One region of the Pandoraea sp. CB10b_02 genome, then DNA from elsewhere that is predicted to be linked to it. Evidence: predicted binding sites of a transcription regulator. Region 1 holds the regulator's gene; the other holds the start of a gene.

Region 1 (4,891 bases):
CGCTCGCGCCGCGCAACGCCACCGGGGCCAACCAGGCGCAGCCGGGCGGGGCGAGCAAGCCCGCCGCGGCGCCCAAGGGCGACCTGCCGCCGCTGTCCCCCTCCAAAAGCATCGGGAATCCGCGTGAGTAATCCTGCCAGCAACGCCTCCAGCATCAATCCGGGCGCCGGCCCGTCGGGCAAGCCGAGCGCGCTCGTCGTGCGCTCGCTCAAGAAACAGTACGGCGCGCGTACCGTCGTCAAGGACGTCTCGCTCGACGTGAAGAGCGGCGAGGTCGTCGGCTTGCTCGGGCCGAACGGTGCGGGCAAGACCACCTCGTTCTACATGATCGTGGGGCTGGTGCCCGCCGACGACGGCGAAATCCAGCTCGACGGCAATCTCATCAGCGAACTGCCGATCCACGAGCGCGCCCGCATGGGCGTGTCGTACCTGCCGCAGGAAGCGTCGGTATTTCGCAAGCTCACGGTCGAGGACAACATCCGCGCCGTGCTCGAACTGCAGGTCGATGCCGCCGGCAAGCCGCTCAAGCGCGACGAGATCGAGCGCCGCATCGAGGCGCTGCTCGACGAACTGCAGGTGAGCCATCTGCGCGAGAACCCGGCAATGTCGCTCTCGGGCGGCGAGCGCCGTCGCGTGGAAATCGCGCGTGCGCTGGCCACGCAGCCCCGGTTCATCCTGCTCGACGAACCCTTCGCCGGCGTCGATCCGATTGCCGTGCTGGAAATCCAGCGCATTGTGCGCTTTCTGAAAGACCGTGGCATCGGTGTCCTGATTACCGACCACAACGTGCGCGAGACGCTTGGCATCTGCGATCACGCCTACATCATCAGCGAAGGCTCCGTGCTGGCTGCCGGCACCCCCGACCAGATCGTGGCCGACGAAAGCGTGCGGCGCGTCTATCTGGGCGAGAATTTCCGGATGTAAAGGAAATTTTTCGCATGTAAACCCTGCCCCCGATAGGGCGCCGGGCCGGTTCCGTTGGCGTGACAAAGCCTCTACAATGAAGGCGAGACACGCTATGAAACCGACTCTTCAACTTCGCACCTCGCAGCACCTGACCCTCACGCCGCAGTTGCAGCAATCGATTCGGTTGTTGCAACTGTCGACGCTCGAACTCCAGCAGGAAGTCGAGCACGCCCTTACCCAGAACCCGATGCTCGAGCGAGAAGACGACTGGCTCGCCGGCTCGGTGCGCGTGGGCACGGACGGGTCGCTGCGCAACGAACGGAGCACGTCGGCGAGCAGCAGCAACGACGGCCCCGACACCGCCAACGGCCACGACGACGCCCGCGAACTCGACGGCGAAACCCGCTTCGAGGACGGGGCGAGCGATAACGGCAGCGACTGGAGCCTGAACGATTTCGCCCGGACGGGCAGCGCTTCGGACGACGACGACAACGCTCGCCCCCAGCTGCACGTCGATCATCCCAACCTTCGCGAGCACCTGCTCGCCCAGTTGCGCGTGACCAAGGCCAGCCCGCGCGATCGCGCGCTGGTCGAATTCCTTATCGAATCGCTCGACGAAGACGGCTATCTCGGCACCACGCTCGACGAAATTCAGGCGGAAATGCCCGAAGAGCTGGCGCTCGAGACCGAGGAGATCAACGCCGCCCTCGCGCTGCTGCAGAGCTTCGATCCGGCGGGCGTGGGCGCCCGCAATCCGGCCGAATGCCTGCGTCTGCAACTGCAGCGGCTGCCCGCGAGCGGCGTTCGCACGCTTTCGCTGCGCATCGTCTGCGATCACCTGGAATTGCTCGCGGCACGCGATTACACGCGGCTGCGCCGCCTGCTCGGCGTGAGCGAAGACGCACTGCGCGCCGCGCACCAGCTGATCCGCTCGCTCGACCCGTTCCCGGGCGCCGCCTACGGCTCGCCGCCCGCCGATTACGTCGTGCCGGACGTACTGGTGCGCAGGCAGGGCAGCGGCTGGAGCGCCGAGCTCAACCCGGAAGTCATGCCGCGCCTGCGCATCAACGAGATGTACGCGCGCATCCTGCGCAACAACCGCAACGACCCGGGCACCGGCAATCTCCAGCAGCAGCTCCAGGAGGCGCGCTGGCTGATCAAGAACATCCAGCAGCGGTTCGACACGATCCTGCGTGTGGCGCAGGCCATTGTCGAGCGTCAAAAGAACTTCTTCACGCATGGCGAAATCGGCATGCGGCCCTTGGTTTTACGTGAGATTGCTGATACGCTGGGTTTACATGAATCCACGATTTCACGCGTGACTACGAGTAAGTACATGCTCACTCCATTTGGAACCTTCGAGCTCAAGTACTTCTTCGGGTCGCATGTGGCCACCGAAGCCGGAGGGGCTGCGTCGTCGACAGCCATCCGCGCCCTCATCAAGCAACTGATAGGAGCAGAAGACCCCCAAAGCCCCCTTTCCGACAGTCGTATCGCGGAGCTGCTGGCAGAGCAAGGATTCGTGGTTGCGCGGCGCACCGTCGCGAAGTACCGCGAGGCCATGCGAATCCCCGCAGTGAACTTGCGCAAATCTTTGTAGGACAGTCCTGGTGCGCCATGTTGGCTCGCTGGGGCATCACGCCGCAGTGCGACATTGCGTCACGTCAATGGCTCGCACTCCCGCTAGCCAGCGCCGCTCATGACGCGGCCTGCACTTCGGCATTTCAGCAAGGAGAGCAGCTATGAATCTGAAGATCAGTGGACACCATCTCGAGCTCACGCCGTCCCTGCGCGAATTCGTCGTCAACAAGCTTGAACGCGTGTTGCGGCACTTCGACCAGCTCATCGGCGCCGAGGTGATCCTCTCTGTCGATAAGACCAAGGAGAAGGCCGGACGCCAGATCGCCAGCGTCACCGTGTATCTCAAGGGCAAGGAAATTTTCGTCGAAAAGTGTGACGAAAATATGTATGCCGCCATCGACAAGCTGATCGACATGCTCGACCGCAAGGTAATGCAGTACAAGGACAAGGTGCAGAATCATGGTCGCGAAGCCCTCAAGCATCAACAGCCGCCCGAGGCGGAACCGCTCCAATAATTCCTTTCCGGCGAGGTAGTCGCATCGACTGTCACTGACGCAAGCCCGCACGGAACCACACGAGCGAATCTACGTCTGTCATAAGTCTGGCATCACCCACCGCGGGGCCGTTGAACGGCCCCTTTTGTATGGGGCGACGCGTCTCGGCTGACGCGCCTACGGGTGGTCTATAATGCGAGGTCAATCGGGGGTTGGAGGGCGACTACGCGTTCGCCCGCATTACAAGATGAACCGTTTAGTCAAACTCTTACCTGCGTCCAATATCCTGCTTGGACTGTCCGTCACCAGCAAGAAGCGTGTCTTCGAGCAAGCCGGGCTCCTGTTCGAGAACAACGCCGGACTGTCGCGCGCGCTCGTCACCGACGACCTGTTCGCGCGCGAGCGCCTGGGTTCGACCGGGCTCGGCGAAGGCGTGGCGATCCCGCATGGCCGCATTAAGGGACTCAAGCATCCGATGGCGGCTTTCGTGCGTCTGGACGACCCGATTCCGTTCGAGGCGCCCGACGGCCAGCCCGTCTCCCTGCTGTTTTTCCTGCTCGTGCCGGAACAGGCCACGCAGCAGCATCTCGAGATTCTGTCCGAAATCGCGCAGTTGCTCTCCGATCGCTTGATGCGCGAGACATTGAGCAACGCGCCCAGCGCCGACGACGTTCACACGGCCCTGGCGAACTGGCAGCCCTGAGCCGCCGCCAACTTCGAGTCCCGTAGCTCCCATACTCAACCGAACGAGGCGACGCGGTGGAACTGACCGGCATCAACGCGCAAAGCATTTTCGATGACAACGCCGCGACGCTGCGTCTGTCGTGGCTCACCGGCCACGAGGGCTGGGAGCGCGGGTTCACGCCCGAGAGCGTGGCCACCGCCACCTCCAGCGCCGACCTCGTGGGTCACCTGAACCTCATCCACCCGAACCGCATTCAGGTGCTCGGCGAGGCGGAACTGCGCTATTACCAGCGCCTGAGCGATGAGAACCGCAAGCGCCACATGGGCGAGGTCATCGCCCTGGAGCCGCCGTTCCTGGTCGTCGCCGACGGACTGGAGGCGCCGCCCGATCTGGTGCTGCGCTGCACCCGGTCGTCCACACCGCTGTTCACCACCCCGCTCTCCACCGCATCGGTTATCGACAGCCTGCGGCTGTACATTTCGCGCGTGTTCGCCCCGCGATGCACGATGCACGGCGTTTTTATCGACATTTTGGGCATGGGCGTGCTCCTCACCGGCGACTCCGGGCTGGGCAAGAGCGAACTCGGTCTGGAATTGATCAGCCGCGGCCACGGCCTGGTCGCCGACGATGCGGTCGATTTCGTGCGGCTGGGCCCCGATTTCGTGGAAGGGCGCTGCCCCCCACTGCTGCAAAACCTGCTGGAAGTGCGCGGGCTGGGCCTGCTCGACATCAAGACCATCTTCGGCGAGACGGCCGTGCGCCGGAAAATGAAGCTCAAGCTGATCGTGCAACTGGTGCGCCGCCCTGACGGCGAATTCCAGCGCCTGCCGCTCGAAGCGCAGACGGTGGATGTCCTCGGCTTGCCCATCAACAAGGTGATCCTGCAAGTGGCCGCCGGGCGAAACCTCGCCGTGCTGGTGGAGGCCGCCGTGCGCAACACGATCCTGCAACTGCGCGGCATCGACACGCTCAAGGACTTCATGGAGCGCCAGCGCCAGGCCATGCAGGATCCCGACGGGATGCAGGGCAAACTGCTCTGAGCCGCGTCTCCGGGTTTACCGCATTGCATGCGGTTTTCTGTCAACGCAGCGCGATTGCGGCGCGTTTTCTTTCATGTTGTAATCGCCACGCGGTTCTTCCCCGTGCGTGTCGACCTTAATGGAGAGACGATCATGAAGAAAGCATTCGCTGCACTGCTCCTGGTATCCCCGCTGCTCGCGTCGCC
Region 2 (4,891 bases), on a different contig from region 1:
GGCCTTGGCGCCCGCTTCGTCGCTCAGACCATCGACCTTCTCGCCCATGGCCCGGGCGATGTCCTTCAGGCGGCCGGCGCTCACGCTCGCGTTGAACTCCTCCACGTGCGGCAGCAGCACGGCGTTGCAAACTCCGTGCGGCAGATCGTAGAAGCCTCCGAGCTGATGCGCCATCGCATGAACATAGCCGAGCGATGCATTGTTGAATGCCATCCCCGCAAGGAACTGCGCATACGCCATGTTCTCGCGCGCCGTCATGTCGTCACCGTGCGATACGGCGCGCCGCAGGTTCTGTGAGATCAGCGTCACGGCCTTCAGTGCGCAGGCGTCGGTGATCGGTGTCGCGGCCGTCGAGACGTAGGCTTCGGTCGCGTGCGTGAGGGCGTCCATGCCGGTGGCCGCACTCAGCCCTGGGGGCATGGCCGCCATCAACGCGGGATCGTTGACCGACAGCAGCGGCGTCACGTTGCGATCGACGATCGCCATTTTCACGTGGCGCTTTTCATCCGTGATGATGCAAAAGCGCGTCATCTCGCTTGCCGTCCCGGCCGTCGTATTGATGGCGACGAGCGGCAACTGCGGCTTCTTCGAGCGATCGACGCCCTCGTAGTCGGCAATCGTCCCGCCGTTGGTCGCACACAAGGCAATGCCCTTCGCACAGTCGTGCGGCGAGCCGCCGCCGAGCGAGATCACGAAGTCGCACTGATGCTGCCGGAGCAGTGCGAGGCCGGCTTCCACGTTGCCCACCGTGGGGTTGGGCTTCGCGCCATCGAAAATCACCGACTGGATGTCCTGCTGCGCCAGCAGCTTCGACACTTTCCCGGCAACACCGGCCTTGGCGAGTCCCGCGTCGGTCACGATCAACGCGCGGCGAAAAGGGTATTGACGCAGCGCGGCAATCGCCTCGTCGAGACTGCCGATGCCCATCATGTTGACTGCGGGGATGAAGAAGGTCGTGCTCATGGTCGTGCTCCTTGTCGATTCCGTGAACGGCGTACCGTCGCGCGTGTCAGGCCATGCGGGGCCGGACGCCAACGCCGGACGATGTCGGATTCATTCGCGGATGTTGAGGACAGCATCGCACCGCAGGCGCGATGCGTCCTTGATCTGCTGCAAACGCAACGCCGAATAGAGGCGGTACTCAAAAGAAGCCGAGCGGCTGCGTGCCGTAGCTCACCAGCAGGTTCTTCGTTTGCTGGTAGTGGTCGAGCATCATCTTGTGCGTCTCGCGACCGATGCCGGACTTCTTGTAGCCGCCGAACGCCGCGTGGGCCGGGTAGAGGTGATAGCAGTTCGTCCACACGCGTCCGGCCTGGATGGCGCGACCCACGCGATAGGCGCGGTTGATGTCGCGCGTCCACACGCCGGCGCCCAGGCCGAACTCGGTGTCGTTGGCAATGGCGAGCGCTTCGGCTTCGTCGCGGAACGTCGTTACGCCAACGACCGGCCCGAAGATCTCTTCCTGGAACACCCGCATGCGGTTTTCGCCCTTGAGCAGCGTCGGCTGAATGTAGTAGCCCGAGGCGAGCGGACCGTCCAGCATCTCGATGCCGCCGCCGGTGAGCACCTGCGCGCCCTCCTTGCGTGCGAGATCGAGGTACGTGAGGATCTTGTCGAACTGCTGCTGCGACGCCTGCGCACCGACCGCCGTCTCCGTGTCGAGCGGGTCGCCGCGCTTGATGCGCGCGACGCGCGCCATCACCACTTCCATGAAGGGCTCGTAGATCGATTCCTGCACGAGGGCGCGCGACGGGCACGTGCACACTTCCCCCTGATTCAGGAATCCCAGCACGAGCCCTTCGGCGGCCTTCTCGATGAATTCCGGCTCGGCTTTCATGATGTCGTCGAAGAAGAGATTCGGCGACTTGCCGCCGAGCTCCACCGTGCTGGGGATGAGGTTGGCCGCAGCATTTGCCAGGATCTGTCCCCCCACGGGCGTCGATCCCGTGAAGGCGATCTTCGCGATGCGGCGGCTCGTCGCAAGCGCTTCGCCGGCCTCCCGACCGTAGCCCTGGACGATGTTGAGCACACCCGACGGCAGCAGATCGCCGACCAGTTCAGCGAACAGCGTGATCGTGAGCGGCGTTTGTTCGGCCGGCTTGAGCACGACGCAGTTGCCCGCCGCCAGCGCCGGGGCCAGCTTCCACGCCGCCATCAGCAGCGGGAAGTTCCACGGGATGATCTGGCCGACGACGCCGAGCGGTTCATGAAAGTGATAGGCCGCCGTGTGCGCGTCGATCTCGGCTGCCGTGCCTTCCTGTGCGCGGATGCAGCCGGCGAAGTAGCGGAAATGATCGATGGCAAGCGGCATGTCCGCAGCGAGCGTTTCGCGCACCGGCTTGCCGTTGTCCCAGGTCTCGGCGACGGCAAAACGCTCCAGATTTTCTTCGAGCCTGTCCGCGATCTGCAGCAAGACGCGCGAGCGCGCCTGAACGGACGTCTTGCCCCACCCGGGCGCCGCCGCATGCGCGGCATCGAGCGCGAGCTCGACGTCGGCCCCGCTCGAGCGGGGGAATTCGCCGATCACGCTGCCAGTGACCGGCGACGTGTTGGTGAAGTAGCGTCCTTCCACCGGCGGGACGAACTTGCCGCCAATGTAGTTTTCATAACGCGGTTGCAGGCACAGCAGGGCGCCGGGCGTGCCGGGCGGGGCGTATCGCATGTCGTGTCTCCGGATATTGTGGTGTCGGTGGCGGCGCATCGGCCACGCGCCACGCCCAAGCAATTCGCGGGCCATCGGCGCCGAGCCTCGCGCCGACGAGCCTTGTCCGATATTCGAGCGGTCGACGTGTATCGGATCCGTGACAGTGGTGTCACCTCTCATGACACTACGTGTCACGTCCGTGGAACAGCCAATCGCCGCACGCCACGCGATTGATTTCCCGCATTGCGCTCGGCCTCGGCATGGGGGATGCTTCGGGAACGACTACGCGACCATCCGGCAGGGGGAGACGACCAATGCCAGCCACTCCAGAATTCGCGCACGCGCGCCGCGTGCTCAACGTCGTGCAGGGCGATGCGACGTCAGCGGTTGCTGCGACGGATCCGAACATCGCCAGTTCATGGCGCCGCTGCCTCGATGAACACGCACTCGATCCCGGCGCGCGCATGGCGCCGCGTGTGCTCGCGTCATCGGAGCTGCGCGAGCGACGCCATGCGATGGAGCGCCTGCGTCACGTGTCGATGCCCGTGCTCGAACGCCTGCAACGCCAGTTGACGCACCCCGATCAGGCCGTACTGCTGACCGGCCCGGACGGCGTGATCGTCGACTCCCGCCTGCACGACCGTTCGCGCGACGCTTTCCATCGTGCGGGCCTCTGGCCGGGTGCGGACTGGAGCGAGTCGAGCGAGGGCACCAATGGCATTGGCACGTGCCTGGTGGAGCGTGCGCCCGTGATCATTTGCCGGCAGGACCACTTCCGCGCGCTGCATACCTCGCTCACGTGTACCGCGAGCCCGGTCTTCGCGCCGCAGGGCGAGCTGCTCGCCGTCATCGACGTGTCGTCCACGAGCGCTGACGTTACCCGGCAGAGCCAATTCCACACGCTGGCCCTCGTGAACCTGAGCGCCAAGGTCGTGGAGAGCGAGTATTTCTTCCAGCAGTATCGCGACGAATGGCTGTTGCAATTGCAGGAGCAGGCCGATCACCTCGGCGGCTTCGCGCAGGCGCTGATCGCTTTCGACGACACGGGGCGTGTGCTCGCCGCGAACCAAAGCGCACTCAATCGCCTGGGTGCAACGCGCGGGGAAATCGTGGGCTCGCGCATCGACCGGTGGTTCGCGCCAACGCTCGATTCGCTCTTCGCGCAGGGGCACCCCGCGCCGAACACGTGCTGGCCGATTCGCACCCATACGAGCGAGCTGTTGCTGGCCATGGTGCGGGCGCCCTCGCGCGCGGCAGTGCGTGGGCCGCGTCGCAGCCACGAGGTCCCTGGCGTCGCGCAGCGCAAGGCGGCGAAACCGTTCGCCGACCCGGCGCTCGCGCAAGCCTTTGCGCGGGCGTGCCGCGTATTCGCGCATGACGTGCCCATACTGATCCGCGGCGAGACCGGAAGCGGCAAGGAGGTCTTCGCCCGCGCCGTTCATGCGGCGAGCGCCCGGGCGAACGGACCGTTCGTTGCCCTCAATTGCGCGGCGATTCCCGAGTCGCTGATCGAGAGCGAGCTCTTCGGTTATGTGGGCGGAAGCTTCACCGGTGCGCGCAAGGAGGGCATGAACGGCAAGCTGTGGCAGGCCAACGGCGGCACGTTGTTTCTCGACGAAATCGGCGACATGCCGTTTGCCATGCAGACCCGCCTGCTGCGCGTGCTGGAAGAGCGCATGGTGATGCCGCTGGGCGGCGGCGAACCGGTGCCGCTCGACATACGCGTGCTCAGCGCGACGCATCGCGACTTGCCGGCGCGCATTGTCGAGCGCCAGTTTCGCGAGGACCTTTTTTACCGGCTGAACGGTCTGGAAGTCAGCGTGCCGCCGCTGCGCGAGCGTGAGGACAAGCGCGAACTGATCTTCCATCTGCTCTCGCAAACGCACGCGCAAGGCCGCATCGCGCTCACGCACGAAGCGCAGGAGCGCCTTTGCGCCTATGCGTGGCCCGGCAATGTGCGTCAGATGCGCAGCGTCATCCGCACGCTCGTGGCGCTATGCGAGAACGGTGTGATCGCGCTGGGCGACCTTCCGGATGAATTGCGAGAGACGGACACTTCGCGGCTCGGGCGCGACGAGGCGGCACGGGAGCTCGAAGCGCCGCTGGAGGCTGCGGAGCGCCAGGCGCTGCGCGCCGCGCTCGACGCCTGCCAGGGACAGGTGAGCGCCGCGGCGCGCCGGCTCGGCGTGAGCCGCAACACGCTGTATCGGAAGTTGAAGCGATTCGGGTTGCCGCGCGCGTGACGCA

Evidence for each region. The regulator sigma-54, encoded in region 1, starts transcription at its own class of promoters, with help from an activator protein. The targets are predictions, from matches to a motif close to TGGCANGNAANCTGCTTT.
Region 2: a site for sigma-54 is predicted at 2,719-2,736, ahead of exaC (acetaldehyde dehydrogenase ExaC). Genes of this name have one in related genera too.

Annotation. Positions count from the first base shown of each region.
Region 1 covers NZ_NJGW02000004.1:111,490-116,380, forward strand. The annotation lists gene lptA (lipopolysaccharide transport periplasmic protein LptA) at 1-131, shown strand, start outside; gene lptB (LPS export ABC transporter ATP-binding protein) at 154-924, shown strand; gene CDN36_RS05605 (RNA polymerase factor sigma-54) at 1,019-2,506, shown strand; gene hpf (ribosome hibernation-promoting factor, HPF/YfiA family) at 2,649-3,002, shown strand; gene ptsN (PTS IIA-like nitrogen regulatory protein PtsN) at 3,229-3,684, shown strand; gene hprK (HPr(Ser) kinase/phosphatase) at 3,741-4,706, shown strand; gene CDN36_RS05625 (PsiF family protein) at 4,839-4,891, shown strand, end outside.
Region 2 covers NZ_NJGW02000020.1:4,678-9,568, forward strand. The annotation lists gene yiaY (L-threonine dehydrogenase) at 1-963, opposite strand, end outside; gene exaC (acetaldehyde dehydrogenase ExaC) at 1,142-2,662, opposite strand; gene CDN36_RS17970 (sigma-54-dependent Fis family transcriptional regulator) at 2,959-4,887, shown strand.